4 regions of the Serratia liquefaciens ATCC 27592 genome follow, and region 3 is predicted to be linked to each of the others. Evidence: predicted binding sites of a transcription regulator. Region 3 holds the regulator's gene; each other region holds the start of a gene.

Evidence for each region. The regulator PurR, encoded in region 3, represses purine synthesis genes. The targets are predictions, from matches to a motif close to CANGCAAACGTTTGCNTG.
Region 1: the regulator PurR is predicted to act here: its motif matches at 4,938-4,955, upstream of pyrD (quinone-dependent dihydroorotate dehydrogenase).
Region 2: the regulator PurR is predicted to act here: its motif matches at 5,662-5,679, upstream of serA (phosphoglycerate dehydrogenase).
Region 4: the regulator PurR is predicted to act here: its motif matches at 2,993-3,010, upstream of purH (bifunctional phosphoribosylaminoimidazolecarboxamide formyltransferase/IMP cyclohydrolase).

Annotation. Positions count from the first base shown of each region.
Region 1 covers NC_021741.1:1,762,413-1,770,243, reverse strand. The annotation lists gene rlmKL (bifunctional 23S rRNA (guanine(2069)-N(7))-methyltransferase RlmK/23S rRNA (guanine(2445)-N(2))-methyltransferase RlmL) at 1-1,897, opposite strand, end outside; gene M495_RS08150 (YcbX family protein) at 2,001-3,104, shown strand; gene M495_RS08145 (cell division protein ZapC) at 3,111-3,659, opposite strand; gene pyrD (quinone-dependent dihydroorotate dehydrogenase) at 3,834-4,844, opposite strand; gene ssuE (NADPH-dependent FMN reductase) at 5,104-5,682, shown strand; gene M495_RS08130 (sulfonate ABC transporter substrate-binding protein) at 5,709-6,674, shown strand; gene ssuD (FMNH2-dependent alkanesulfonate monooxygenase) at 6,691-7,831, shown strand, end outside.
Region 2 covers NC_021741.1:4,284,432-4,292,262, reverse strand. The annotation lists gene M495_RS20085 (sugar ABC transporter ATP-binding protein) at 1-469, opposite strand, end outside; gene M495_RS20080 (IclR family transcriptional regulator) at 832-1,650, shown strand; gene argO (arginine exporter ArgO) at 1,773-2,390, shown strand; gene M495_RS20070 (oxidative stress defense protein) at 2,513-3,244, shown strand; gene M495_RS20065 (LysR family transcriptional regulator ArgP) at 3,684-4,577, opposite strand; gene rpiA (ribose-5-phosphate isomerase RpiA) at 4,780-5,436, shown strand; gene serA (phosphoglycerate dehydrogenase) at 5,761-6,999, shown strand; gene M495_RS20050 (5-formyltetrahydrofolate cyclo-ligase) at 7,046-7,654, opposite strand; RNA gene ssrS (6S RNA) at 7,683-7,831, opposite strand, start outside.
Region 3 covers NC_021741.1:2,277,116-2,284,946, forward strand. The annotation lists gene cfa (cyclopropane fatty acyl phospholipid synthase) at 1-786, opposite strand, end outside; gene punC (purine nucleoside transporter PunC) at 1,127-2,338, opposite strand; gene punR (DNA-binding transcriptional activator PunR) at 2,462-3,370, shown strand; gene purR (HTH-type transcriptional repressor PurR) at 3,405-4,430, opposite strand; gene cydH (cytochrome bd-I oxidase subunit CydH) at 4,754-4,843, shown strand; gene sodB (superoxide dismutase [Fe]) at 4,898-5,476, opposite strand; gene M495_RS10735 (C40 family peptidase) at 5,671-6,489, opposite strand; gene M495_RS10740 (Grx4 family monothiol glutaredoxin) at 6,905-7,252, shown strand; gene rnt (ribonuclease T) at 7,323-7,831, opposite strand, start outside.
Region 4 covers NC_021742.1:122-7,952, forward strand. The annotation lists tRNA gene M495_RS24410 (tRNA-Ala) at 699-774, opposite strand; tRNA gene M495_RS24415 (tRNA-Ile) at 812-888, opposite strand; rRNA gene M495_RS24420 (16S ribosomal RNA) at 964-2,506, opposite strand; gene purH (bifunctional phosphoribosylaminoimidazolecarboxamide formyltransferase/IMP cyclohydrolase) at 3,173-4,762, shown strand; gene purD (phosphoribosylamine--glycine ligase) at 4,811-6,094, shown strand; gene M495_RS24435 (DUF1481 domain-containing protein) at 6,140-6,778, opposite strand; gene hupA (nucleoid-associated protein HU-alpha) at 6,848-7,120, opposite strand; gene M495_RS24445 (YjaG family protein) at 7,309-7,831, opposite strand, start outside.

The DNA.
Region 1 (7,831 bases), 510 kb from region 3:
GCTGAACGTCAAAAGTGTTCTCCATCCGCTTGGAGTTGGAGAAGGTCGGCGGATCGATAAAGATCACGTCGAATTGTTCGTCGGCATTTTGCAGCCATGACAGGCAATCCGCATGGATCAATCTGTGCTGTTTGCCGGTCAGGCCGTTAACGCGCAGGTTTTTCTCAGCCCATTCGAGATAGGTACGCGACATATCCACCGTGGTGGTACTGCGCGCACCACCCAATCCGGCGTGTACGCTGGCGGTGCCGGTATAGGCGAACAGGTTGAGGAAGTCTTTGCCCTTGCTCATCTCACCCAGCATGCGGCGAGCAATGCGGTGGTCGAGGAACAGGCCGGTATCGAGATAGTCAGTCAGGTTCACCCACAGCTTGGCGTTAAACTCTTCCACCAGCAGGAACTCGCCCTTCTGCGCCAGTTTTTCATACTGGTTTTTGCCTTTCTGACGCTCACGGGTTTTCAGGATCAGCTGATTGGACGGCAATTCCAGCACCGCCAGCGTGGCATTGATCACATCGAACAGACGTTGACGCGCTTTCTGCGCATCGATGGTTTTCGGCGGCGCATACTCTTGTACCACCACCTTGCTGCCGTAGCGGTCTACCGCCACGTTGTATTCCGGCAGGTCAGCATCATACAGGCGATAGCATTCAATGCCCTGCTGTTTGGCCCACTTGTCGAGCTTCTTCAGGTTCTTGCGCAGGCGGTTGGCAAAATCTTCCGCGACCTGAATACCGCCGGAGCCCTGTGGGTTTTCCGCCAGTTGGTAATTTTTCTGCACGCAGTCCAGCGGGCCATTTTTGGCCTTGAACTGGCGTTCGGCACGCAGCTGCAGGCAGCTCAGCAGTTCCGGCGATGCGCTGAACAATGACAACTGCCAGCCGCCGAATGCGCTCTTCATGATGCGGCCCAGCATATTGTGCAAGGCGATCAGCGCCGGTTCACTTTCCAGACGCTCGCCGTACGGCGGGTTGCACACTACGGTGCCCGTCGGGCCTTCCGGCAGTGGATTGGTCAGTTTGGCTACGTCGTTGACGTTAAAGGTAATCAGTTCGGCAACGCCTGCACGACGGGCATTGCCGCGCGCCATTTCAATCACCCGACGATCGATATCAGAACCGAAGAAACGTGAGGTGGTTTCTTGCAAGCCACGGCGTGCACGCACCTGTGCTTCGGTGATCACTTCGCGCCACAGATCGACGTTATGGCCATTCCAGGCGGTAAAGCCCCAATGTTGACGGTGCAGACCCGGAGCGCGATCGGAAGCTATCATCGCCGCCTCGATCAATAGCGTCCCCGAGCCACACATAGGATCGAGCATCGGAGTCCCCGGCTGCCAGCCGGAACGTTGCACAATCGCCGCCGCCAGGCTCTCTTTAAGCGGTGCCTGGCCGGTCAAATCACGGTAGCCACGTTGATGCAGGCCTTCACCGCTCAGATCGAGCGCTACGCTGGCCATATCGCGCTGCAGGAACACATTGACGCGAATATCCGGCTGCTGCTTCGCAACCGTCGGACGCTGGTCGAGTTTGCGAGTAAAGCTGTCGACGATGGCGTCCTTAACCTTCAACGCACCATATTGGCTGTTGCGGATCTCTTCGTTCACGCCACTGAAATGCACGGCGAAGGTTTTATCCACGCCGAAAATGTTGGTCCAGTCGATCGCCTGCACACCCAGATACAGATCCAGATCGCTGTGCACGCGGAATTCATTCAGCGGCAGCAAAATACGTGAGGCCAGACGGCTCCACAGCAAGCTTTGGTACAGAAGACGATCGTCACCCTGAAAATGTACCCCACCCTGCACTACTTTACAGGCGTGAGCGCCCAGCGCTTCCAGTTCGCTTTTTAACAGTTCTTCCAGTCCACGCGCCGTGCTGGCAAACAGAGAGTTCATATCGTACTTATCACCAAAAAGAAAATTGTTGCGCATTATAGCTAATCCAGACCGCTTGTCATAAAGTTGCTCCCTTCTATTTAATAATCGCACGGGGATAAGGGTGATTACGCTTTCGAAAATTTACGTTCATCCGGTGAAATCGCTTCGTGGTTTGCAGCTTTCGCACGCGCAGGCTTCCAGCAGTGGATTGGCTTTCGACCGTACCTTTATGATCACCGAACCGGATGGCACCTTTATTACCGCGCGCCAATATCCGCAAATGGTGATGTTCACCCCGGCTCTGCTGCCCGATGGGCTATTCCTGACCGCGCCGGACGGAGAAAGCGCCGCCATCCGCTTCAGCGATTTCGCCCCTGAGGCGCAACCGACCGAAGTTTGGGGCAATCATTTCACCGCCCTGATTGCGCCGGCAGCGATTAACAGCTGGCTGAGCGGTTATTTCCAGCGTGAAGTGCAGCTGCGTTGGCTTGGCCCCGAGCTGACCCGCCGCGTGAAAAAACACCCGGAAATCCCCCTTTCTTTCGCCGACGGCTATCCTTATTTGCTGATCAACGAAGCCTCATTCAACGATTTGCAGCAGCGTTGCCCCGGCAGCATCAAGCTTGAGCAGTTCCGCCCCAATCTGGTGGTCACCGGCGCGAATGCCTGGGCCGAGGATGGTTGGCAGGTGATCCGCGTCGGTGACGTGATGTTTGATCTGGTCAAACCCTGTAGCCGCTGCGTGTTGACCACCGTCAGCACCGAACGTGGGCGCAAGCACCCAAGCGGCGAACCCCTGAGCACTCTGCAGAAATTCCGCACGGCTGATAACGGTGATATCGATTTTGGCCAGAATATGGTGGCGCGCAGCAGCGGTATTATCCGCGTCGGCGATAGAGTAGAAGTGTTATCCACCAAGCCGCCACGCCCGTATGGCGCTGGAAAAGTGGTTGAGAGCGTGCAGGCACCGCAGGACAGTGAACATAGCGTCACTATCGAATACGCGGGAACGGTGTTTACCGGCAATAATCAGCAGATCTTACTGGAGCAGTTGGAACAGCAAGGGCTCCGCGTGCCTTATTCATGCCGTGCGGGAATTTGCGGAAGTTGTCGCATCACTTTGGTCAGTGGCGAAGTGGCGCCGCTGAAGAAAAGTGCGGTAGCCAACAATGGCACCATCCTTTGCTGCAGCTGTATTCCAAAAAGCGATTTGACGCTGGCGTAATCGCCGTTATACCGCCCTGTCGTAAGCCGGGGCGGAGGTTTCATCTTGCGCGCAGGGTTTAAGGCGATCGTGCATCACTTTGATGGCGTCACCCAGAACCATAGTGCGGCCAGCGACGGAGAGTTGGTTTTGCGCCAGCAGGCACAGGCTGGCGTTATCACCGGCTTCCACCACCAGCAGACGCGCTTCAACGCCGCTCTCCATCACCTTCACCGCCGCTAATTCGCCATTTTTCGGCTGCAACGGGTAATGCTGCTGCGAGAAATGCCAGCTTTTCGGCATCAGCGGTTTCAGGAAGCGATAGGCCACCAGGGCATTTAATACCAGTTCGGCGCGTTGTTCATGGCTGAGCTTTATCTGTTTGCACTGCTCTTCATAATTAAAATAAAGCGCCGCGTCATCCACACAGAAAGAACACTCATCAAAGGCATCCGGCGTTAACATTTTGGCAGGAAAACGCGAGCGGAAGATCATCCCATTGGCTAAATCCAGCATTAGCCGATCGTGTTCGGCGTCAAAATACCAACGCCAATTATCGTCAGGTTTTATCTTCATGTCTTATCCTTCTCGCTGCCCATGCCACGCCGTATTTACCCTAAAAGGTGATTTTATCACCACTCAAGTCGCTTAAACATCGGATAATTCCGCGAACGATATTTATGCTAGTGGACAAAATATAGACGAGCCGGGGAAGAAATAAACCCCCGGCTGAAAATGAAAGGAAAAATATTAGATGTAGTTAACGATATCTTTAATCAGGCGCGGACCTTTGAAGATAAATCCGGAATAAATTTGTACCAGCGAAGCACCGGCCGCCATTTTTTCCCGTGCGGCCATCAGGGAATCAATTCCGCCAACGCCGATAATCGGTAAACGCCCTTGCAGCTCTAGCGACAAACGACGGATCACTTCGGTGCTGCTCGCCTGCAGCGGACGACCACTCAGGCCCCCCATTTGCTCGCAATAATTCAGCCCCTGGATCAATTTACGATCCAGCGTGGTATTGGTCGCGATCACGCCATCAATATTATGGCGCACCAAACTATCGGCTATTTGGATCAATTCTTCTTCTGAAAGATCCGGCGCGATCTTTACCGCCACCGGCACATATTTGTGATGGCGCGCATGCAATTCCTGCTGCTTATTTTTAATGGCGGCCAAAAGATCGTCTAACGCTTCGCCGTACTGTAAGGATCGTAACCCCGGTGTATTGGGTGACGAAATGTTAATCGCGATATAACCGGCATACGGATAAACTTTATCCATACAGATCAGATAATCGTCTTTTCCTTGCTCGACCGGGGTATCTTTATTCTTACCGATATTAATCCCCAGAATACCGCCGAAATGGGATTTCTTAACGTTTTCAACCAGATTATCCACGCCCTGGTTATTAAAGCCCATTCGGTTGATCAGGCCTTCCGCTTCCACGATGCGGAACAGACGCGGTTTATCATTGCCCGACTGCGGGCGTGGCGTCACGGTGCCAACTTCGACAAAGCCAAAGCCCATGGCACCGAATGCGTCGATGCACTCGCCGTCTTTATCCAGGCCGGCGGCCAAACCCAAAGGATTTTTAAAAGAGAGCCCCATGCAGCTTACTGGCTTGGTCGGCACAGACTGGCGAATAACAAATTCTAACGGGGTGCCGGTGACGCGGCGGAGCTGATGAAAAGTCAATTCATGCGCACGCTCGGGATCGAGCTGGAACAACGCTTTTCTGATGAGGGGGTAGTACATGTACTCTCCTGATTTCCCGGTTGCAAACCGGGGGCGTATTATCCGGTATCCCTTGGCCAATTGGAATTGATTAAAAGCAAAAAAAGCGTTTTTAACGCAATCGTTTCCCCTTACGGGGAGCCAATGCCCCGCCAATCCGCATTTACGCATATCAAAATCAAAAAATGAGATTTAAGTAACCCGCCCCTTTGCTGATAGGTTTAAAACACTTCTCGACGATTTTTTAATTAAACCTAACTTTTAGTTATAAGGAGTGGTAATGCGCGTTATATCACTGTCCGGCAGCCCTCGCATCCCATCACGTTCAGCGGCCCTGCTTTCCTTGAGTAAAAATTGGTTGCAGCAGCAAGGTGTAGAAGTGATCTCCTACACCCTGCACGACTTTGATGCAGAAGACTTGCTGTACGCCAATTTCAATAGCCCGGCGATAAAAGCCTTTACCGAGCAACTGGCTTTGGCCGACGGCCTGTTGGTCTCTACGCCGGTGTATAAGGCCTCGTTTTCCGGTGCGCTGAAAACCCTGCTGGATCTGCTGCCGGAGCGAGCGCTTGACCATAAGGTGGTGTTACCCCTGGCCACCGGCGGTTCTATTGGTCATATGTTGGCAGTGGACTATGCCCTTAAGCCGGTGTTGGCGGCATTGAAAGCTCAGGAAGTGCTGCATGGGGTGTTCGCCGACGACAGCCAGGTGGTGTTGAGCGGTGAAGATATCACGCTGTCCGACGGGCTGGCATCGCGGTTGGAAGAAGCCCTGGAAAGCTTCTACCTGGCACTCGGTCGCCGTAAACCGCCCCAGGCAAAACTCTCCCCGTCTCTGTTTGCACGTCAAACCGCCTGACAGCACGCTCTATATAAGGAAAGAGAATGACGCGACTTTCATCACTTGGCCGTTGGCTTGGCACTGGCGCTTTGGCCGGCATCATCTCACTGGCGTGGATCAATTCCGCCAGCGCACAGGATCCGGCGCAGTTTCGTATTGGTTATCAAAAAGGATCGGTCAGTCTGGTATTGGCAAAATCCCACCGCCTGCTGGAACAGCGTTTCCCCACTACCAAAATCAGTTGGATCGAATTCCCCGCCGGCCCGCAGATGCTTGAGGCGTTGAACGTCGGCAGTATCGATCTGGGCAGCACCGGCGATATTCCGCCGATCTTTGCCCAGGCCGCCGGGGCGGATCTGCTGTATGTCGGCGTAGAGCCACCTAAACCCAAGGCGGAAGTGATCCTGGTGCCGGAAAATAGCCCGATCAAAACCGTCGCTGATTTGAAAGGCCACAAGGTCGCCTTCCAGAAAGGCTCCAGTTCCCACAACCTGCTGCTGCGTTCGCTGCAAAAAGCCGGACTGAAATTCACCGATATCCAACCGGTTTACCTGACGCCAGCAGATGCCCGCGCTGCATTCCAGCAGGGCAACGTCGATGCCTGGACCATCTGGGACCCGTACTATTCCGCAGCCTTGTTGCAGGGCGGCGTGCGGGTGCTGGGTGACGGCACCGATTTGAATCAAACCGGCTCCTTCTATCTGGCGGTGCGCACTTATACCGAAGCTAACGGGCCGTTTATTCAGCAGGTGCTCGATGAGTTGACCAAAGCGGATGCGCTGACTCAAAGCGACCGGGCGCAAAGCGTCACGCTGCTGGCGAACGCCATGGGGCTGCCGGAAAAAGTGATCTCGTCTTATTTGGATCACCGTCCACCGACCGCCATCAAACCGCTGGACGCACGCACCATTGCCGCCCAGCAGCAAACCGCCGATCTGTTTTACGCCAACCGTCTGGTGCCCGTGAAGGTTGATATCTCGCAACGCATCTGGCGCCCGAGCGCACAATAATTTTGGAGAATAGACGATGAGCCTGAACGTATTCTGGTTTTTACCAACCCATGGCGACGGCCACTATCTCGGCAGCACTGAAGGCGCGCGTAGCGTCGATTACGGCTATTTGCAGCAAATTGCCCAAGCGGCCGATCGGCTAGGGTTCGGCGGCGTGTTGATCCCCACCGGCCGTTCTTGTGAAGACTCCTGGCTCGTGGCCGCATCGTTAATTCCTGTTACTCAGCGGCTGAAGTTCCTGGTGGCTTTGCGCCCCGGGATAATTTCGCCCACCCTGGCGGCTCGCCAGGCGGCGACGCTGGATCGTCTTTCCAATGGTCGAGCGTTGTTCAACCTGGTTACCGGCGGCGATCCCGAGGAGCTGGCGGCGGAAGGGCTGCATCTGAATCACGAAGAACGTTACGAGGCTTCGGCAGAGTTCACCCACGTTTGGCGAAAGGTGCTGGAAGGGGAAACCGTCGATTTCGATGGTAAGCATATTCAGGTGAAGGGGGCAAAGCTGCTGTACCCGCCGGTGCAACAACCGCGTCCGCCGCTGTATTTCGGCGGATCCTCTGCCGCTGCGCAGGATCTGGCCGCCGAACAGGTTGAAATGTACCTCACATGGGGAGAACCCCCGGCGCAGGTGAAAGAAAAAATTGCCGAGGTCCGCGCCAAAGCGGCGGCTAAAGGTCGCAAGGTGCGCTTCGGTATTCGCCTGCACGTGATCGTGCGTGAAACTACCGAAGAAGCCTGGCGTGCAGCAGACCGACTGATTGCCAATCTGGATGAAAAAACCATCGCCGATGCACAAAAGGCATTTGCCCGCTTTGACTCTGTAGGGCAACGACGCATGGCAGCGCTGCACGGCGGCAAAAAAGACAATCTGGAGATCAGCCCCAATCTGTGGGCCGGGGTGGGCTTGGTCCGTGGCGGGGCCGGTACTGCCCTGGTCGGCGACGGCCCGACGGTGGCGGCGCGCATGCAGGAATATGCCGATCTGGGCATCGATACCTTTATCCTGTCCGGCTACCCGCATCTGGAAGAGGCCTATCGCGTCGGCGAACTGCTGTTCCCCCATCTTGACCTGGTGGAAAACCAAATCCCCACGCAGCGCAAACCGGTCAAGGCCCAGGGAGAAGTGGTGGCCAATATCTATATTCCGCAAAAAGCGTCGC
Region 2 (7,831 bases), 2.0 Mb from region 3:
GCAGCGATTTCTCGGTGCGCGACAGTTCGAACACCCTGGCGTCGGGATCCAGCGCGATGCCGACATCCTGCAGCGCCTGAGCGGCGCGGCGGCGAATGGCTCGCCAGTCGATCAGGCCGAAGCGGCGTGGGAATCCCATCACCAGCGCCATGTTCTCCGCTACCGTCATCCATTCGATCAGCCCGAGATCCTGATGAATAAAGGCAATAGGCTGGCGACTGTCACTTTTTATCGCCGCGGCGGAGGCTATGCTGGTGCCCTGGAACTGAATGTCGCCGCCGTCGCGTGGATACACCCCGGCCAGCACTTTGATCAGCGTCGATTTGCCGGCGCCATTTTCGCCCAGCAGGGCCAGGACTTCACCCGGCATCACCTGCAGACTGACGTCGTTTACCGCGACGTTGCCGCCAAAGCGCTTAACGATATGGCTGAGGGTTAGAATGGGTTGTTCCGCATTATCTGGTGTCATGTGATGCGCCCCTGGTAGTGAAATACGCAATCGGATTTATGCTTTCTGGTGTTTATATGTCCGTTAAATTTCAATATGCGAAATTCAATTTCAAAAATAATATGCCGAACGCCAATCTAAAGCAAAGCCGGAGGTGTTTTAATTATTGTTTTAAATCAATTGGTTATTTATGTCTTTGCGGAATTGTGACGTACAACTCACTTCAGGGGTTAGCAGAATGTTGCGCATTTTTAACCTGCTGCTGACAATGAAACGGCGTTCCGTCTTCACCTGATGCGGGCCTTGGGGTAACATTCCCGGCAAAGGGGCCGTTTGCCACGCCGTGGCGTTGGCCGGCGGTTCGACACTGGAGAAATTGCGCAATGAGCTTGAAAGCTGTCGAAGAGAAAGATGACAAGAAAGACAAACCCCTGGGCAGTCAAAGCCTGTTCCGCGGATTGCAACTGATTGAGATCCTGAGCAACTTCCCTAACGGCTGCCCACTGGCGCACCTGTCTGAGTTGGCCGGCATGAACAAAAGCACCGTCCATCGCCTGCTGCAAGGGTTGCATACCAGCGGATATGTGACACAGGCGCCGTCGCCCGGCAGCTATCGCCTGACCACCAAGTTCATTTCGGTCGGCCAGAAAGCGCTTTCTTCGCTGAATATTATCCACGTTGCCGCACCACATCTGGAGCAGCTCAATCTTGAGGTGGGGGAGACGGTAAACTTCTCCAGCCGTGAAGACGACCACGTTATTTTGATCTACAAGCTGGAGCCCACCACCGGCATGATGCGCACTCGTGCCTATATCGGTCAGCATATGCCGCTGTACTGCTCGGCGATGGGCAAGATATTTATGGCCTACGGCAACAGTGATTATCCGGAACACTACTGGCAGACACATCAGCATGAGATCCAGACGCTGACGCGCAATACCATTACCGAATTACCGAAGATGTATGAGGAATTGGCCGACATTCGCAAACAGGGCATGGCGATGGATCGCGAAGAAAATGAGCTGGGCGTGTCCTGCGTAGCGGCGCCGGTGTTTGATATTCAACAGCGGGTGCCCTACGCGGTATCGGTATCGTTGCCGACCGCCAAACTGCAGCAAATCGGCGTTAAAGCCCTGATTAAGCCAGTGCTGGCAACCGCACAGCGCATTTCTCAGGAGCTGGGTTTTGTCATTCCCGCCTGATTATTAGCATTGCTGATAGTTGATTAGAAATATCAATTTCACCTAATAATTTTTTCCTCCTATGATGCGCGTGTTGACCGACACGCGCCGCTGACCGGCGCACTCTTTCTGTGAGGAATACCATGCTAGCTGTCTTTCTGCAGGGCTTTGCCCTGAGCGCCGCGATGATCTTGCCGCTGGGCCCGCAAAATGTTTTTGTCATGAACCAGGGCATCCGCCGTCAGTATCATCTGATGGTCGCCTCACTGTGCGCATTGAGCGATGTTGTGTTGATTTGCGGGGGGATTTTCGGCGGGAGCGCGTTGTTGAGTCGTTCGCCGTTGCTGCTGGCGTTGGTCACCTGGGGCGGGGTTGCCTTTCTGTTGTGGTACGGCTGGGGGGCGTTTCGCACCGCGTTCAGCCGCCAATTGGCGCTGGCAACGGCCGAGGAACTGAAGCAGAGTCGCTGGCGGCTGGTGGTGACTATGCTGGCGGTAACCTGGCTTAATCCGCACGTTTATCTCGATACTTTTGTGGTGTTGGGCAGCCTGGGCGGTCAGTTGGCGCCGGACGTTCGTTCCTGGTTTGCGCTGGGGGCGGTAAGCGCCTCGATTCTTTGGTTCTTCGCGCTGGCGCTGTTGGCTTCCTGGCTGGCACCCTGGTTGAAGACCCAAATGGCACAGCGCGTCATCAATACGCTGGTCGGCGTGGTGATGTGGGGCATCGCATTGCAATTGGCCTGGCAGGGCGCAAGTTTATAAGAATTTGTCACTAATCCGAATTCAAAAGCCCGTGCGATATGCTACGTTTGATGCCAAGGAACCGGCCGTTTTCAGTCGAGAAAGGCCGGTAATCAGTTACAGCCTGTCATCAAGGAGACTCTGTGAAGCTTAAAGCATTGGCTATGGCCGCAATGATTGGATTAGGGACGTTACCGCTGGCGTTGCAAGCGGCTGAAGTGCCGGAAGGGCCGCACGTGGTGACCTCTGGCACTTCAAGCGTTGACGCCACTCCAGATATCGCCACCCTGGCGATCGAGGTCAGCGTTTCTTCTAAAGACGCGGCACAGGCGAAGAAGCAGGTCGATGAGCGCGTAGCGCAATATTTTGATTTCCTGCAGAAAAACAATATCGAGAAGAAAGACATCAGCGCCGCAAATCTGCGCACCCAGCCGGAATACGATTACCTGAAAACCGGTGAGTCGGTGCTGAAAGGCTACCGTGCAGTTCGTCAGGTGCAGGTAACTCTGCGTCAGTTGGATAAGTTGAACGAGCTGCTGGACGGCGCGTTGAAGTCTGGCCTGAACGAGATCCGCGCCGTTGAGTTGGGCGTTGCCAAACCAGATGTTTACCGCGAACAGGCGCGTCAGAAAGCCATCGAGAACGCTACGCAGCAGGCGGCTTCACTGGCGAAAGGCTTTAACGCGAAACTGGGGCCGGTTTACAGCATTCGTTATCACGTCGCCAACTACCAGCCGATGCCGGTAGCGCGCATGTACAAAGCGGCGGGAGCCGCTGCGGAAAGCGACGTGGCGCAAACCTACGAACAGCAGAGCATTCACTTTGACGATCAGGTCGATGTAGTCTTCGAGCTGCAGAGCAACACGGCGCAGTAACATACCCGTCATACTTGAAGTTGCATCTGTGTTGGCTGCAGGCGGTCACCCCAGTCACTTACTTGAGTAAGCTCCTGGGGGCTCCCGCCCTGGCCGCGTTACTCGGCAAAGCCTCGCCCCGTTGGGGCCAGCGCAAGCGCTGTTCAACAAAACCCTTGGTTTTGTTGTGATGCAACTCCGATTATTTAGGGTATAAGTCAGGTTTTTCAAACTGCTGATAAAACCTGTTATTAGCGAGAGCGTGCTGACGTGGTCGTTACGACCTTGGCCGTTGACCAATTTGCCGGGAGCAAATTGGAATGACTTCCAGTCGGCCCGGAGGGGAGAATACAGGGATGCATCCCGTAATAGCCCCTCGGTACGCTAAATCCGGGGAATCTCGGACTTAAAACAGCTTTGTTAGTAATCTGAGGTTCGCTGCGGCGAACCTTTTTACCTTTTAATCCTGACGCAGAACCTGACGACCGTGCTCCAGCAGGGCATCGGTCACTTTACGCATCATGCGGCTTTCCGGCGCGAAGCGGTGCCAGAACAGCATGCGGCGCTGGAACAGGCCCGGTGTCAGGTCGATAAGCTCGCCCGACTCCAACTCTTTCTCAATCTGCAGATGCGGGATCATACAGCAGGTGGTGCCCTGACGAGCCAACTGCACGAAGGCTTCCGATGAGTTCACGATATGACAGGGAACGCTGCCCGGCGACAGATCAAAGTTCTGCTGCAGGAAAGCCTGGTGCATGTCATCGAGATGGTCGAACGCCACCGCCGGCGCTTTTAGCAGCGCAGAACGCGTGACGCCGTTCGGGAAGTAGCGCTCGGCAAAACCCTTCGAGGCGACAAACAGATAGTCCAGCGCACCCAACCGGTCTACCAGGCAGCTCGGCAGCGGCTGCGGTTGGATACTCACCGCGCCGACCACTTCACCGCGCCGCAGACGTTCCTGAGTACGGGTTTCGTCTTCCACCTGGAGGTTCAGGCGGATGGGGGAGTCCGTCAGCACCGGTTTTAACGCCGGCAGCAGCCAGGTGGCCAGGCTGTCGGCGTTGACCGCCAGCGACAGCAGCAACGGCGTGTCGATACCGGTGTCGTTGCCCAACCACTCTTCTTCCAGTAACTCGACCTGGTGCAGCAGCGCCAGCAATTTTTGGCCCTGCTCGGTCGGGCGCGGCGGTACGGTGCGGACCAGCAGCGGTTGGCCGAACAGGTTTTCCAACTGCTTAATGCGCTGGGATACTGCCGATTGGGTGATACAAAGCTTTTGCGCGGCGCGCTCAAAGCCGCGCTCACGGATCACCGCGTCCAGCGCTTGCAGCGTTCGATAGTCTGGGCGTTTCATCGGAAAGATATCCCTTACAGTAATAGATACAGGCACTATGCCACATCTGGGGTGTTTTACAGGTGGAAAATCACCGCGCGACTTTACCGCGACGCGCCTAAAAATGCGGCTTAGGGTGAAGAAGTGTGATCCTGCCTGAGTGAAAAATAGCGATTTACCCTATAATACGCACACGTTTTCGTACAGAGGCAATGGACATATTATGACGCAGGATGAACTGAAAAAAGCGGTTGGCTGGGCCGCGCTGGATTACGTAACCCCTGGCACCATCGTTGGGGTAGGTACCGGCTCTACCGCCGCCCACTTTATTGACGCGCTTGGCTCGATCAAGCATCAGATCGAAGGGGCGGTGTCCAGCTCCGACGCCTCCACCGCCAAGCTGAAAAGCCTCGGCATCCACGTGTTCGACAGCAACGAAGTGGATTCTCTGGATATTTACGTTGATGGTGCAGATGAAATCAACCGCCAGATGCAGATGATCAAAGGCGGCGGTGCCGCGCTGACTCGCGAAAAAATCATTGCCGCCATCGCGCGCAAATTTATCTGCATCGTCGATGCCAGCAAGCAGGTCGACGTGCTGGGCAAGTTCCCGCTGCCGGTCGAAGTGATCCCGATGGCGCGTTCCTATGTGGCGCGTGAACTGGTGAAGCTGGGTGGCTTGCCGGAATATCGTCAGAATGTGCTGACCGATAACGGCAACGTGATTCTCGATGTGCACAACCTGAGCATCGTCGACGCCATCGCGCTGGAAAACAAAATCAACGGTATCGCCGGCGTGGTGACCGTCGGTTTGTTCGCCAACCGCGGCGCCGATGTGGCGCTGGTCGGCACGCCTGAAGGTGTGAAAGTCGTCGAATAACCGCATGTGTTAGCAGGGGCGTCGCCATGGCGCCCCTCTGGAATACGATCTTGGATCCCAGCGGACCGCATAATTCACTGGCTAAAATATCTTTTCTTTAAAGCGCCAAATTTGGTGACATATGTCACATTGTCAGCGTTAGCTCCACAAAGCTTCTGTCTATTTCTTTCCCTATGGCATTTTCTGCCACAAACCGCCAACATCGCTGAGCCTTGTACTGACGGGCGGGCAATCGTTTGTATTGCCGCCCGCGTTATTTTTGTTATGTTGGATGCGTGCTGTTAACAACAGCCGCTTCTGAAGTCTGAACATAGGGTCGGGTAAATGGCAAAAGTATCATTGGAGAAAGACAGGATTAAATTCCTGTTGGTGGAAGGGGTTCATCAGAGCACGGTAGATAATCTGCTGGCAGCCGGATATACCAACATTGAATATCACAAAGGTGCGTTAGACACCGAAGCGCTTAAGGCATCCATCCGCGATGCTCACTTCGTCGGCATCCGATCGCGTACGCATCTGACCGAAGAAGTCTTCGCCGCTGCAGAAAAGCTGGTGGCGGTAGGGTGTTTCTGCATCGGCACTAACCAGGTTGATCTGAAGGCGGCGACCAAACGCGGCGTTCCGGTGTTTAACGCACCTTTCTCTAATACCCGATCCGTGGCCGAAATGGTGCTGGGCGAACTGCTGCTGATGCTGCGCGGCATTCCATCCGCCAACGCCAAAGCGCACCGCGGCGAATGGCAAAAATTGGCCGTGGGCTCGTTTGAAGCGCGCGGCAAGAAGTTGGGGATTATCGGCTACGGCCATATCGGTACCCAACTGGGCATCCTGGCCGAAGGCCTGGGCATGAAAGTGTTCTTCTACGATATCGAGAACAAGCTGCCGTTGGGCAATGCTCAGCAGGTGCGCCACCTGTCAGACTTGCTCAATATGAGCGACGTGGTGACGCTGCACGTGCCGGAAACCCCATCAACCAAAAACATGATGGGTGCAGAAGAGCTGGCACTGATGAAGCCGGGCTCGATTCTGATCAACGCTTCGCGCGGCACCGTGGTGGATATTCCGGAACTGTGTAAGGTATTGGCCAGCAAGCACTTGGCCGGCGCGGCGATCGACGTCTTCCCGGAAGAGCCTGCGACCAACAGCGAGCCGTTCAACTCACCGCTTTGTGAATTCGATAACGTGATCCTGACCCCGCACATTGGCGGCTCCACTCAGGAAGCGCAGGAGAATATCGGTGACGAAGTGGCCGGCAAGCTGGCGAAATATTCCGACAACGGCTCAACCCTGTCGGCGGTAAACTTCCCGGAAGTGTCCCTGCCGGCGCATGGGCCTAACGCCAGCCGCCTGCTGCACATCCATGAAAACCGTCCGGGTGTACTGACGCAGATTAACCAAATCTTCGCTGAAGAAGGGGTGAACATCGCCGCGCAGTACCTGCAAACCGGTGCGGAAATCGGCTATGTGGTTATCGACATTGAAGCGGAAACCGAGCGTGCCGATGCGGCGTTGCAACGTATGAAGGCGATTGACGGCACTATCCGTGCTCGCTTGCTGTTCTGATTGAACGTGCTGTAACGAATAAAGGCCGGATTTATCCGGCCTTTTGCTATTTAACGATCTGCCAAACCCAATTCTGCGCGGGGGTCACAATCTCCGGCAGCGGAATATCCCAGTGTTCCACTGGCACCTGTTCGACCTGCTGGCAATCATGGGCCAGGCCTATCGGATAAGGGCCACGGTGTTGCCAGTTTTGCAGCGTACGATCGTAGAAGCCACCCCCCATCCCCAGGCGCTGGCCCGCGCTGTCAAAGGCCACCAACGGCGTCAGTACCACGTCGAGCGAGCCCAATGGCAGCACGTGGCGCACGTCGAGCTCGGGCTCGAGAATATTGAAGCGGTTGTGCACCAGCGGCGTTTCAGGGGTGTAATGCAGGAATAACAGATTACCCTTGCTGAACGGGTGCAACACGGGCAGATAAACCTGCTTGCTCAACTGCCACAGCCGTTCAATCAACGGGCGGGTATTTAGCTCACCGTCGAACGACAAAAATACCGCGATATTCTGCGCTGCCAGGATGCGTGGATGTGCAGCGATGCGTTCAGCTATCTGCAGGGAGGATTGTTGTTGTTGTTCAGGCGTTAGAGCGCGTCTACGCTGACGGATTTGATTTCGGATATTTTGCCGCTGCTGGGCATACTGGGCTTGAAAAGACATAGTCAGCACACATACCGCTGAGGAAGGGGGAATCTCCGAGATGCCGTCGCAGGCTGTAACCCTTGAACCCATGGTTCAAGGTGAACGTGCTGTCGCAATCTTAAGGCTTCTCGGCGGGCCGAGCATGCACACCGATCGCGGATCATCACATTCTGTTGGTACTAAATATCGGCTCAG
Region 3 (7,831 bases):
TAGGCCGTCCGGTTTTAAATTACGTTCCACCACGTTGAAGTAGGTGCGGTAATTTTTCGGACCGACGTGCTCAAACATACCGACGGAAACAATACGGTCAAATTGCAGATGCAAATCACGGTAATCCTGCAGCAGGATCTCGACATCCAGCCCGGCACAGCGCTCCTGTGCCAGCTTTTGCTGCTCGGCAGAAATGGTCACGCCCACCACCGAAACGCCATAGTTTTTCGCCGCATAGGCAGAAAGCCCGCCCCAGCCACAGCCGATATCCAGCAAATTCATACCCGGCTGCAGCTGCAGCTTTTCGCAAATCATCCGTAATTTGGCTTCCTGCGCTTCTTCCAGCGTGGTCGCCTCTTTCCAGTAGGCGCAGGAATACTGCATATAAGGATCCAGCATCAGGGTAAAGAGATCGTTCCCCAGATCGTAATGTTCTTTGCCGACTATCCAGGCGCGTTTCTTAGATTGCAGATTGGTTAATCGCGCGGCGGCAATTCGCAGGGTATCTTTGAGGTGGCGGGGCAATTTCTTTTCCAGACCGGCGCGGACCACGTGATGAAAGAATATATCCAGCCGTTCGCATTCCCACCAGCCGTCCATATAGCTTTCGCCCAGGCCGAGAGAACCCTCCTGCAGCACACGTTTAAAAAAATTAGGATTTTTAACCTGAATATCGAAAGGGCGCGAGCCGTTTATTTCAATACCGGCCATGCTGAGCATTTCATGAGCGATACGGTACCATTGGTTGTCCTGGATGCTCACATCTTCTATACACGATGAACTCATAGCTTCTCCATCACCTTCTTCTGACTTATGACCCGTCAAAAAATAGCTTAGACAAATTCTGCGGGTGCATACGTTTACCTACGGTAAGAATCCCGTGGCGTCTGATATCCGACTATGAACAGAGGAAAATTTTAAGAAGGTTCCAGCGCAAGAAACGCGGGAAAGACAATCCTTAAAAAACTGTGACGCCATACGCGTACACAACAGTTGCTAGTGATAAAGAAATTATAAAAGTGTTATTTTTAAAGGTCGTTTTTGAGTATAGGCTTGCCGAGGCGCTTACTCAACTGTAAATCGCACTCGGCAAAAATATTCTTTAAGTAATTATTAATACTGGCAATTATGACGCGGAGTTAGCATGTTCCTGACGCGTCGCCTGTCGATCGTCCATTACCTTTCTCCGTTGCATCAGATAGCCCAACGCGGCCAATACCACCGTCGACACCATTACCGTGACCGTTGCCAACAGAGGCTGGGCGATAAAGGCCGAAACCAGCATGCTGGCGACAAAACACAGGCCTAATTGCAGGGTGTTTTGCAAGGCGGCAGCTTTACCGGTTCCCTCCGGGAACGGGGTCAACGCATTGGCTACCACGATAGGGTAAATGGCTCCGTTGACCAACGCCATCACGCAGAACGGAATTAACAACGTAGTGAGCGTGGGCTGAGTCAGGGTGGCAACCAGATATAATGCAACCATACTGACACCATAAACTACCAACAGCCAAGGCAACAAGGTGTTGCCATTCATGCGGTTCAATGCGGTACGACAGCCATAGCCCCCTAATAAGAACGCCAGCGTCTGCGGCACATAGCTCAGACCGATGTCGTTCGGGCTATACCCCATATCACCAAGAATAAACGGTGAACCGGTCAGCCAGGCGAAGAAGCCGGCAGAACAGGCGGCAAAAATCATAACGTTGCCACTGAAGATGCGTGACTTTAATAGTTGGAAGAAACTGAGCGCGCTTTTCTTATTGTCGTCGGAAGGCACGGTTTTGGCGCTTTCTTTCAGCAGCAGCGTCGGCAATAGCAGAAGCACGGTAATGCCCAGCAACACGGCGAAAATGGCGCGCCAGCCCATGTGGTTCAGCAACCAGGCACCCACCAACGGAGCCAGCGCCGGTGAAAGGGCTACCAGCGGCATAATGGTCGCGAACACGCGGTTAGCCTTGCCTTCGCGATAGCGGTCAATCACCAAGGCCTGCCAGGTAACGGCAGCGGAGCAAACCCCAATCGCCTGGATAAAGCGCAGCGACCAAAGTTGCACGGCATTTTGCACCCACAGCATGCCGAGGCAGCCGAGGGCAAACAGCGCCAGACCGATCAGCAACACCGGTTTACGGCCGAGGCGATCGGAAAGCGGGCCCCACAGCAGTTGTGCAAAGGCAAACCCGGCCAGGAAGATGCTCAGGCTGGCGCTGATTGCCCCGGCGGAAATCTGCAGATCTTGCTGCATCATGCCGAAGGCGGGCAGATACATATCGGTGGCCAGGTATCCCAGCATGCTCAGGCCGGCAAGGTAGAACATAAAACCAAAGGAATTTCGCATGGTATTTCTCGTTAATATTTTATTGTCGCAGGTTTTTAGCGCCGGCAAGTGTATCCGGCTGGATCTCTGCTTGTGAAACGGTAATATTTGCGAGGTGCTGTTAAAAAAATTGAAGGCAAAGCTATGTGGTCTGAATATTCCCTGGATGTCGTCGATGCGGTGGCCCGCACCGGCAGTTTCAGCGCCGCGGCGCACGAGCTGCATCGGGTACCGTCGGCGGTAAGTTATACGGTGAGGCAGTTGGAGCAATGGCTGGCGGTACCGCTGTTTGAGCGCCGTCATCGCGACGTGGAACTGACACCGGCTGGCGTGCTGTTTATTCAGGAAGCGCGTGGTGTCATCAAAAAAATGCTCGACACGCGCCGACAGTGCCAACAGGTCGCTAACGGCTGGCGGGGCCAATTGAAAATAGCGGTGGATATCATCGTTAAACCCCAACGCAGTCGCCAATTGGTGCTGGATTTTTACCGCCATTTCCCCGACGTCGAATTGCTGGTTCAGCCGGAGGTGTTTAATGGCGTATGGGATGCGCTGGTGGACGGTCGTGCCGATATGGCGATCGGCGCCACAAGGGCGGTGCCGGTGGGCGGCGGTTTCGCCTTTCGCGATATGGGAGATATGCGTTGGTTGTGCGTGGCCAGTCCGCATCACCCGCTGGCCGCGATAGAGGGGCTGTTGAACGACGATCAACTTCGGCCCTTTCCGTCGCTGTGCCTGGAAGATACCTCGCGCAACCTGCCCAAGCGCGTGACCTGGACGTTGGACAACCAGCGCCGCCTGGTGGTGCCGGACTGGGCTTCTGCGGTGGACTGCCTGTGTGCCGGGTTGTGCGTTGGCATGATGCCCGCGCATCAGGTATTGCCTTTGGTGCAGCGCGGGGAACTGGTGGCGCTACAGTTGCAACAGCCATTTCCCGCCAGTCCTTGTTGCCTGACCTGGCAGCAAAATACGCCGTCACCGGCTATGGCCTGGTTGCTGGATTATCTGGGAGACAGTGAAACCTTGAATCAGGAGTGGCTAAGCGAAGAATGACGCCGGAAACCGTGAGAGTTTCCGGCGCAGATAATTAGCGGCGGTAATCGATGAACGGGCCGTCAGCGACCGAACGGCGCTCAACCAGCTTGGGATGAACCTCAATCACCTGCGACTCTTCACGCTTGCTGATGATGCGATCCAGCAGCATGGTGAAGGCCATCTCGCCCAAACGCTCTTTGGGCTGATGAATGGTGGTCAGTGCCGGGGTGAAGTAGCGGGCGTTTCGTACGTTATCGTAGCCAATCACCGATATGTCTTGTGGTACGCGCAGGCCAAGTTCATCGGCGGCGCAGATCGCACCCATGGCCATGATATCGCCACCGCAGAAGACTGCGGTAGGACGTTGTTTCTGCGACAGTATCTGATGCATGGCCTTGTAACCAGATTCCGGCTCAAAGTCGCCCTGAACAATCCACTCTTCACGCACGTCGATATTGGCTTCTTCCATGGCTTTTAAAAAGCCCTGATGGCGGCCGCCGCCGGTATTACGCGCCAGTTGGCCCGGAATGGCCCCGATATCGCGGTGGCCGCGTTCAATCAGGTAGCGCCCGGCCAGATAGCCGCCTTCGAAGGCGTTATCGATAATGGTGTCGGTAAAGTCACCGCGTGCGGCGCCCCAATCCATGACGACCATCGGGATATTGCGATAATCTTCCAGCATGCCCAGCAGTTGGTCCGGGTATTCCGAACACATGACTAACAGGCCATCGACGCGCTTTTGCGCCAACATCGCCAGATAGGCGCGTTGTTTGTCCAGATTGTTATGTGAGTTGCACAGGATCAGCGTATAGCCTTTGCTGTAGCAGCTGTTTTCCACCGCCTCGATCACTTCGGCAAAGTAGGGTGCTTCGCTCGATGTGGCCAGCAGACCAATAGATTTGGTGTGATTGACCTTGAGGCTGCGCGCCACGGCGCTGGGTGAATAGTGCAGCTCTTTGATCGCGGCGCCAACGGCCGCTTTTGTTTCTTCGGCGACGAAACGAGTCTTATTGATGACGTGCGAAACGGTGGTGGTGGAAACGCCAGCGCGTTTGGCCACATCTTTAATCGTTGCCATGTAAAGAATGACTCCTGAACTCACATGTTGCAGTATGTAAGTGTGATGTTAATCGTTTGCCTGCGTAGATCCTTCTCCAAAGAAGCGAAAACTGAGTTTTTAGTGTGTTGAAGTCGTCAGCGCTTGGTCAGGAGGGGCATTTTGCCGGTACACAGTTGTGAACTGCGAATTTTGTCCCATATTGAGCAAAAGGGGAAGAGGTAATCGGTATTATAAACTGGGAAATGATAACAAGATTTTATCGGCCAACTGTGGGAAAATGGTTTAACACATTAATTGTGTGCCTTTTACCCTTGGGAAACCCAATCTGAAAAGGAGTTGTAATGGATACCGATTTGAAAATGTCACTGTTCACCACCCTGGGTGCGCTGGCTGTGATTATCGCTTTTAGCTTCACCGCAGCATTGAACTGATACTCTTCAGTCAACCAGGCGCAGTTCGCTACGCCTGGTTGTATTTTCCCCGCGTTACGCCAGATTTTCCTCCACAAATGCCCAGTTAACCAGCGCCCAGAAGTTTTCCAGGTAGGCCGGTCGTGCGTTGCGATAATCGATGTAGTAGGCGTGTTCCCAAACGTCGACGGTCAGCAACGGTTTGTCTTCACCAGTCAACGGCGTGGCCGCATTCGACGTATTAACAATCGCCAGCGAGCCATCCGGCTTTTTCACTAACCAGGTCCAGCCTGCGCCAAAGTTTTTCACCGCGGCGTCGCTGAATTGTTCCCGGAAGGCGGTAAAAGAACCAAAAGCCTGGTTGATCGCGGCAGCCAATTTGCCCTGAGGTTCCCCACCGCCCTGAGGTGACAGGCAGTGCCAATAGAAGGTGTGATTCCATACCTGAGCTGCATTGTTGAAGATGCCGCCGCTGGAAGCCTTGATGATTGCTTCAAGGGATAATCCTTCAAACTCGCTGCCTTTCAGCAAATTGTTCAGGTTGACCACATAGGCGTTGTGATGCTTGCCATAGTGGTATTCCAGGGTTTCTGCCGAAATGTGCGGTTCGAGGGCATTTTTTTCATAAGGTAGTGCGGGCAGTTCAAACGACATTGCTTCCTCCTTGTACAGTGTCAACTCGCCGCTAAAGCAACGGACCTTAAATTGACCTGTTTTTATTGTGGGTATTTAGCTTAGCAATTTTCGCGATGAAATACAGTGGGGGCTGGCTAAAGGATTGGGTGCTTTAGGGACAGTAGGAAAATCAGTCAGGGGAGAGCGGCTGGGCAAGCCAGCCGCCAAAGAAATTATCGAATGGTTTTCGGTGTTACTACACGGCGGGCGCCGATGTAATGGTTTTGCCAGTAGTCATTGTCGAGTTGGCTGATCCGAATTTCTTCACCGGTACGCGGTGACTGAATAAATTTGCCGTTGCCCAGATAAACGCCAACATGGTCTGCCACGCCGCGGTTATTAATGCGGAAGAACACCAGGTCACCGCTTTCCAGTTCGCTTCTCTTGATCGGCGCGGCGTCTCGCAGGTGATACATTTCGTTGGCGGTGCGCGGCATTTTTATTTTCACCACGTCTTTATACGCGTAGTAAATCAGGCCGCTGCAGTCGAAACCGGTTCTTGGTGAAGTACCGCCCCAGCGGTAAGGCTTGCCCATTTGGTCCATCAGTTTGGCCATCGCGGTTTGCTTGGCGTGCTGATAGCGTTTTTTGTGCGCTGGAGTCAGCTTCAACGGTTTATCATCACGCACCAGTTTTGCGGTGGCCATCCCGGCTTCGCGGTGGCGACCATAGCCTTTTTTGTAACCCTTTTTCGGCGGGGTAACTTTGATTTTGGCTATTTTCTGAGTTTTGCCTTTCGATTTGGCGCTGACGATCTTTTTAGCGGTTTTTTCCGTTTTGGCTTTGGAAACCTTGGCGGTTTTCTGCGGGGTGGTGGTTTTTGCTTTTTTGCTGGCTTTTACCGCTTTCTTTTTCTTGCGGTCATCTGGCCGGGCTTCGTTGACATGGCTTTTGCGTTGCTCGGCGGCAATACGCGCCTGTGGCGCAGCATGCGCCAGATTGAAGAATAGCTGTGTAAACAACAGCACAAAAAGCGTAAGAATTAAACGCATGTCGACGTTACCAACCTTGGCCCCGGAACAGATATCGAAAGAAGGACAGTATTCCCGAATTTCGCCATATAAAACAGCGAAGAACTCATAAATGATAATCCATATTGTGAGAAAACGTTAATGGCATTTTTTTTGCTGAAAAATCAATCCGTTGATGTATAAAAAAGCGACAATCACCGTCGGCGGGATTATTTAACGGCGCATTTTGATGGCAAAATATATTAGTGAAATGGCCAGATTAAAAATGTTATTCTGCGCATATGTTTTGACCGGAAAGGCTTTGCCGGTAAGACGCGACTGACTACGGGGAAATGCCCTTGCAAAAGATGGCGTTTTCTTGCGACTGTTCCAGCCGCTACAATGGCCGGTGTGATGCATGTTGTAGCCATAAGACTTGGCTTGAGGAAGCAATACAATGACGACGACGATTGAAAAAATTCAGCACCAGATCGCTGAGAACCCGATTCTGCTGTACATGAAAGGTTCACCGAAATTGCCAAACTGCGGTTTCTCTGCGCAAGCCGTGCAGGCGCTGTCTGCCTGTGGCGAACGCTTTGCCTACGTTGATATTCTGCAGAACCCGGACATCCGTGCCGAGTTGCCGAAATACGCCAACTGGCCGACCTTCCCACAGCTGTGGGTCGACGGTGAGCTGGTAGGCGGCTGCGATATCATCATCGAAATGTATCAGCGCGGCGAACTGCAGCAGCTGATCAAAGAAACGGCAGAGAAGTACAAACAGCAGGAAGACCAGCAGCCATAATCGGCTCGGTTTTATTGTTGGGATCCATCGGGCGGCACCAGTGAAGACTGGGCCGCCCGATTTTTTTGTCTTAGTCGGTGTTTTCGACCGCCAGTGGCCAGCCACCCAAGCGTTTCCAACGGTTGACCAGTTCACAGAACAGCAACGCGGTTTGCTCGGTGTCATACAGGGCAGAGTGTGCCTGGGAACTGTCGAACGGGATATTGGCGGCGATGCAGGCTTTGGCCAACACCGTCTGCCCCAGTACCAGCCCACTCAACGCCGCAGTATCAAAGGTGGCGAATGGATGGAAGGGGTTACGTTTCAGGCTGGCGCGCTCTGCGGCGGCCATCAGGAAGCTGTGATCAAAATTGGCATTGTGCGCCACAATGATTGCCCGGTTGCAGCCACGATCCTTAATGCCCTTGCGCACGGCTTTAAAAATAGCGTGCAACGCATCGTGCTCACTGACCGCACCGCGCAATGGGTTACTTGGGTCTATGCCGTTAAAGGCCAGCGCTTCCGGCTGCAGGTTGGCACCTTCAAAAGGCTCCACGTGGAAGTGCAGGGTCTCGTCCTGCTGCAACCAGCCGTTTTCAT
Region 4 (7,831 bases), on a different replicon from region 3:
CTCGCCGGGGTTCTTTTCGCCTTTCCCTCACGGTACTGGTTCACTATCGGTCAGTCAGGAGTATTTAGCCTTGGAGGATGGTCCCCCCATATTCAGACAGGATGTCACGTGTCCCGCCCTACTCATCGAACTCACAATTAATGCATTTTAGTGTACGGGACTATCACCCTTTACTGTGCGACTTTCCAGACGCTTCCACTAACACAAGAACTGATTCAGGTTCTGGGCTCCTCCCCGTTCGCTCGCCGCTACTGGGGGAATCTCGGTTGATTTCTTTTCCTCGGGGTACTTAGATGTTTCAGTTCCCCCGGTTCGCCTCATACGACTATGTATTCATCGTATGATAGTGCAACGAATTGCACTGGGTTTCCCCATTCGGGTATCGCCGGTTATTACGGTTCATATCACCTTACCGACGCTTATCGCAGATTAGCACGCCCTTCATCGCCTCTGACTGCCTAGGCATCCACCGTGTACGCTTAGTCACTTAACCTCACAACCCGAAGGTGTTTCCACTTTCGTGCTGCTACATTTGAGAGACTCTATGACAGGTTAATCCTTATCCCAATACATCTACGGAGGGATAAGTTTCAGCTGTCATGTTTCAATTTTCAGCTTGTTCCAGATTGTTAAAGAGCAAAATACTTCGCAGCATACTGTTGCCAGTACACTCTGAAGTATTGAAATACAGGACTATATGGTGGAGCTAAGCGGGATCGAACCGCTGACCTCCTGCGTGCAAGGCAGGCGCTCTCCCAGCTGAGCTATAGCCCCATACAGTCACGTGCAGTACCTTTTCCACTTCGAGAAGTGGTAGGCCTGAGTGGACTTGAACCACCGACCTCACCCTTATCAGGGGTGCGCTCTAACCACCTGAGCTACAAGCCTATAAAGGTATTTCTGCTCGTTACTTTTTCATCAGACAATCTGTGTGAGCACTTCACGCGAATCAATATCATTAGGTAAGGAGGTGATCCAACCGCAGGTTCCCCTACGGTTACCTTGTTACGACTTCACCCCAGTCATGAATCACAAAGTGGTAAGCGCCCTCCCGAAGGTTAAGCTACCTACTTCTTTTGCAACCCACTCCCATGGTGTGACGGGCGGTGTGTACAAGGCCCGGGAACGTATTCACCGTAGCATTCTGATCTACGATTACTAGCGATTCCGACTTCACGGAGTCGAGTTGCAGACTCCGATCCGGACTACGACGTACTTTATGAGGTCCGCTTGCTCTCGCGAGTTCGCTTCTCTTTGTATACGCCATTGTAGCACGTGTGTAGCCCTACTCGTAAGGGCCATGATGACTTGACGTCATCCCCACCTTCCTCCGGTTTATCACCGGCAGTCTCCTTTGAGTTCCCACCATTACGTGCTGGCAACAAAGGATAAGGGTTGCGCTCGTTGCGGGACTTAACCCAACATTTCACAACACGAGCTGACGACAGCCATGCAGCACCTGTCTCAGAGTTCCCGAAGGCACTAAGCTATCTCTAGCGAATTCTCTGGATGTCAAGAGTAGGTAAGGTTCTTCGCGTTGCATCGAATTAAACCACATGCTCCACCGCTTGTGCGGGCCCCCGTCAATTCATTTGAGTTTTAACCTTGCGGCCGTACTCCCCAGGCGGTCGACTTAACGCGTTAGCTCCGGAAGCCACGCCTCAAGGGCACAACCTCCAAGTCGACATCGTTTACAGCGTGGACTACCAGGGTATCTAATCCTGTTTGCTCCCCACGCTTTCGCACCTGAGCGTCAGTCTTTGTCCAGGGGGCCGCCTTCGCCACCGGTATTCCTCCAGATCTCTACGCATTTCACCGCTACACCTGGAATTCTACCCCCCTCTACAAGACTCTAGCTTGCCAGTTTCAAATGCAGTTCCCACGTTAAGCGCGGGGATTTCACATCTGACTTAACAAACCGCCTGCGTGCGCTTTACGCCCAGTAATTCCGATTAACGCTTGCACCCTCCGTATTACCGCGGCTGCTGGCACGGAGTTAGCCGGTGCTTCTTCTGCGAGTAACGTCAATGCAATGTGCTATTAACACACTACCCTTCCTCCTCGCTGAAAGTGCTTTACAACCCGAAGGCCTTCTTCACACACGCGGCATGGCTGCATCAGGCTTGCGCCCATTGTGCAATATTCCCCACTGCTGCCTCCCGTAGGAGTCTGGACCGTGTCTCAGTTCCAGTGTGGCTGGTCATCCTCTCAGACCAGCTAGGGATCGTCGCCTAGGTGAGCCATTACCCCACCTACTAGCTAATCCCATCTGGGCACATCTGATGGCATGAGGCCCGAAGGTCCCCCACTTTGGTCCGTAGACATTATGCGGTATTAGCTACCGTTTCCAGTAGTTATCCCCCTCCATCAGGCAGTTTCCCAGACATTACTCACCCGTCCGCCGCTCGTCACCCAGAGAGCAAGCTCTCCTGTGCTACCGCTCGACTTGCATGTGTTAGGCCTGCCGCCAGCGTTCAATCTGAGCCATGATCAAACTCTTCAATTAAAAGCTTGATTTGCTTCAACTCGTGAAGCGATGCTCGAAAATTAACTTTCGTAATATTCATCAGTTAAACATGTCAACTAAATGAATTATTGCTTGGTCACTCTTCAAGACTTGATATTTTTTTGAACCCGAAGGTTCTGGATATCGTCTTGTGGAGTGCCCACACAGATTGTCTGATAAATTGTTAAAGAGCAGTGAGTTAGCCGCCGTAGCTTGCTATCTCGAGGTGGCGTATAATACGCTTTCCTCTTTCAGAGTCAACCCCTAAATTTCAGGATTTTTTCTCTTCGAACCCCGGAGACTCTGTGAAGTTGTTCACATGTTCCGTGTCGATGGAGGCGCATTATAGGGAGTTCCTCGCAGGCCGCAACAGGTATTTTCGACAAAAACGATCGTTTGCTGCATTCCACAGCAAAAGCCCGCCTTATACCCTGTTGTGCACAAACTTATCCACAGAAGCCATTTGCACGGAAAATTTACGAGCGCCACGCAAACGTTTTCGCTACAATTCCCCGCGACGAAACGCTCCCCTTTTTATGGGGGCGTTACCTGAATTTGTGCCTGATACCCCCTTTATAGAGAGAAAAACCTTTCCTTATAGAGAGTAGAAGGTGGAAATTCACGTAACGCTCTTTTATTGCGACTCCAAAGCCAAGGGATAAAACCATGCAACAACCTCGTCCAATCCGCCGGGCCCTGCTCAGCGTCTCTGACAAAGCCGGTATCGTTGAATTCGCCGAAGCGCTTTCAAGCCGTGGCGTTGAACTGCTCTCCACCGGCGGTACCGCTCGCCTGCTGGCAGATGCCGGTCTACCTGTTACCGAAGTTTCCGACTACACCGGTTTCCCGGAAATGATGGATGGACGAGTAAAGACGCTGCACCCGAAAGTGCACGGCGGCATTCTGGGCCGTCGCGGCCAGGACGATGGCATCATGAGCCAACATGACATCAAGCCGATCGACATGGTGGTGGTAAACCTGTATCCGTTCGCCCAAACCGTGGCGCGCCCGGATTGCTCGCTGGAAGATGCAGTAGAGAATATCGACATCGGCGGCCCAACCATGGTGCGCTCCGCGGCCAAGAACCATAAAGACGTCGCCATCGTGGTAAAGAGCAGTGACTACGCCGCTATCATTACCGAGATGGATAACAACGACGGCTCACTGCAATACGCCACCCGTTTCGATCTGGCTATCAAGGCGTTTGAACACACCGCCGCTTACGACAGCATGATCGCCAACTACTTCGGCGCGCTGGTGCCGGCCTACCATGGCGAAACCGAGCAGCCTTCCGGTCGCTTCCCTCGCACGCTGAACCTTAACTACATCAAGAAGCAGGATATGCGCTACGGTGAGAACAGCCACCAGCAGGCCGCCTTCTATATAGAAGAGAATGTTCAGGAAGCTTCTGTCGCCACCGCCGATCAGCTACAGGGCAAAGCGTTGTCGTACAACAACATCGCCGATACCGATGCGGCACTGGAGTGCGTGAAAGAGTTCGCCGAACCGGCCTGCGTTATCGTCAAGCACGCCAACCCCTGTGGCGTGGCGATAGGCGACGATATTCTGGCAGCCTATGAGCGTGCCTATCAAACCGATCCTACCTCCGCGTTCGGCGGCATCATCGCCTTTAACCGCGAACTGGACGCCGCCACTGCGCAGGCCATTATCAGTCGTCAGTTTGTGGAAGTGATTATCGCCCCTAGCATCAGCCAGGAAGCGCGCTCCCTGCTGGCCGCCAAACAGAACGTCCGCGTGCTGGCCTGCGGCCAATGGCAGCAACGCGTTGCCGCTCTGGACTTCAAGCGCGTCAACGGCGGCTTGCTGGTGCAGGATCGCGATCTGGGCATGGTGAGTGAAAGCGATCTGCGCGTAGTGTCCGAACGCCAACCTACCGCTCAGGAATTGCGTGATGCGCTGTTCTGCTGGAAAGTGGCCAAGTTTGTTAAGTCTAACGCCATTGTTTATGCGCGCGACAACATGACCATCGGCATAGGTGCGGGGCAAATGAGCCGCGTTTACTCAGCCAAGATCGCCGGCATCAAAGCCGCCGACGAAGGTCTGGAAGTCAAAGGCTCCGCCATGGCGTCCGACGCCTTCTTCCCGTTCCGTGACGGCATCGATGCCGCGGCAGCCGTTGGCATCACCTGCGTGATCCAGCCAGGCGGGTCGATCCGTGATGATGAAGTGATTGCCGCCGCCAACGAACACGGCATTGCGATGATCTTTACCGATATGCGTCACTTCCGCCATTAATCCTTTTTGCTGCGTGCGCTGCGGCGCACGCCCTTCGTGGAGCACCTGATGAACATTTTAATTATCGGCAACGGCGGACGCGAACACGCGCTGGCCTGGAAAGCAGCCCAATCACCGCTGGCGGACAAAGTTTACGTAGCACCGGGCAATGCCGGTACCGCGCTGGAACCAGGTCTTACGAACGTCGATATCTCCGCTACCGATATTCCGGCCCTGCTCGCTTTTGCCCAGAGCAACGATATCGGCCTCACCATTGTTGGGCCGGAAGCGCCGCTGGTGATTGGCGTGGTTGACGCCTTCCAGGCCGCCGGTCTGAAAATCTTTGGTCCCTCTCAGGCCGCAGCTCAGTTAGAAGGCTCTAAAGCCTTCACCAAAGATTTCCTGGCGCGCCACAATATCCCAAGCGCCGAGTACCAAAACTTTACCGAAGTCGAACCGGCGCTGGCCTATGTTCGCAGTAAAGGTGCACCGATCGTCATCAAGGCCGACGGCCTGGCTGCCGGTAAAGGCGTGATTGTTGCCATGACGCTGCAGGAAGCGGAAGACGCCGTGCAAGACATGCTGGCAGGTAACGCTTTCGGCGATGCAGGCCACCGCATCGTGGTGGAAGAATTCCTGGATGGGGAAGAAGCCAGCTTTATCGTTATGGTAGACGGAGAAAACGTAGTGCCGATGGCCACCAGCCAGGATCACAAACGCGTCGGCGATGGCGACACCGGCCCGAACACCGGCGGTATGGGAGCTTATTCCCCGGCGCCAGTGGTGACCGATGAAATCCACCAACGCGCGATGGACCAGGTTATCTGGCCAACCGTGCGTGGCATGGCGGCGGAAGGTAACACCTATGTCGGCTTCCTTTATGCCGGACTGATGATCTCTGCGGACGGTCAACCGAAAGTCATTGAATTCAACTGCCGCTTTGGCGATCCGGAAACACAGCCGATCATGCTGCGTCTGCGCTCTGATCTGGTTGAACTGTGCCTGGCCGGTGCGGAAGGCAAGCTGGATGAGAAAACGTCTGAATGGGATGAACGTCCTGCGTTAGGCGTGGTACTGGCAGCCGGCGGTTATCCGGGTGACTATAACAACGGTGAGGTCATTCAGGGTCTGCCGCAGCAAGAAAGCGCCGACGGCAAGGTATTCCATGCCGGCACCCGCATGCAGGGTAACGACGTGGTGACCAGCGGTGGCCGCGTTCTGTGCGTTACCGCACTGGGTGAAACGGTGGCTCAGGCGCAACAACGCGCTTACCAATTGGCGGAAGGCATTCAGTGGCCAGGCAGCTTCTGCCGTAAGGACATTGGCTATCGTGCGATTGCACGCGGCAAATGATCTGAACGCTAAAATCTCTGAGGGCTCCGCCATGCGGGGCCTTTTTTATAGCTGATCTTCTTTCGGTTCCCAGCGGCAAAAATCGTCATTTGCCACCAGCAGCAGTTCACGCCCTTCTGGCGCATCCAACCAGGCAATATTCACCGGTTGGCTGCTGTTGCGGGCGCGGCGCTCAATCCAGGCTTCGGCACTGCCGTCCAGCCCTGGTTTCAACGTTTGACCATCGCAGGTTTGCACCGTGCCCTGTTGCCAACGCCCCTGCAGCAGTTTCACATTGCCGGCACGCAGCGCATTACTCACTTCAAGCACTCGACGCGCCTGGTATTGGTACAGCGCGATTTCATCGGCGGTCAGTTGTTCACGCCGCGTGGCCAGTTGACGCTGCATAAAGCTTACTTCGCCGTCATCGGTGAAGCGAAGTTGAATAGAGTCACGATCGCCATCGGCATCGGTGCGTTTAATCTGGCGCAGTTCGCCGTTTTGGTATTCGTACAGCGTGGTGACGGTGCCCGGACCGCGATAAGGACTGTAGACACTCATCAGCACCTGTGGGCGATGCCGATCGTCGTCTTTGCGCCACAGGCGAATAACGCCCTGGTCGGCCACAAAGCCGCTGGCACTAAAGGCAGGGGGATCTGAATGACTGCTGCAGGCACTCAGGACACCGGCAAGGCCGATGACCATGAGCGCCTGTCGGATAAACAAAAGGGGCGCTATTGCCCCCCTGTTTAATCTTTTCACCAACACGCAGTATTACTTAACCGCGTCTTTCAGTGCTTTACCAGAAACGAACGCAGGCACGTTAGCAGCTGCGATTTTGATTTCTTTACCAGTCTGCGGGTTGCGACCAGTGCGCTCGTTGCGGTGGTTGACCTTGAAAGTACCGAAACCAACCAATTGTACTGCATCACCTTCTTTCAGAGACTCAGTAATAGCAGCCAGGGTGGATTCCAGAGCCAGTTTAGCTTGTGCTTTGGAAAGGTCAGCCTTGTCCGCGATTACATCAATCAGTTGAGTCTTGTTCATAAGTTATCCTTACAGTGTGTTTATCGTTTGCAAAGCATCGAGTGCGACGGATATGCCGATTGACAGCACTCCCTGCATACACGCACCGATAGCCACTTTTTTTACGCCCCCCAAATGTAGACCAGACAGGGTGCGGATGTGAAGCCTTAAGGCATGACAAATCAGGCGTTAAATCACGTTTTCTTGCCTTATTGCGTTAAATTTATCCCGATATTACTCACCGCGGCCTCGCGGAGGTCAGAACGCAAGCCTTTGATCAGCTCTAAATCGCGTTCCTCGCAGTCAGCCAACAGGCGGAAAATTTCCCATTGGATGTCCCATTCTTCCTCTACCGCAGGCAAAACCTTGAGCTCATCGTCGGTCATTTCTTTACCGGCCTGAGTCATTTCCAACATCGCCACGGTGCGAATTGACGTTTCGCTAATGGCGATGGCGTGCTCTAGCGTCTCCCCGCTGAGTCGCGAATGGATCAGTTCCCCTAATGCGATACAGGCGTCAATAGCCGGGTAAACGCCGTAAAGATCGTAATCTTCTGCCGAAGGTATCGCCTCTTCCAACTTCTCCAGCTGGCTGTCAAAGTTGACCTTGGCGTCCTTGACCACCAGCGTTTCCCACACCAAATCCAGAATGCGGCGGTAAATCGCCGGATCGCCAAACTCGGTTTGCAGGCAGAACATCTGGTAATTCGGATACATACGCTCGCACAAACTG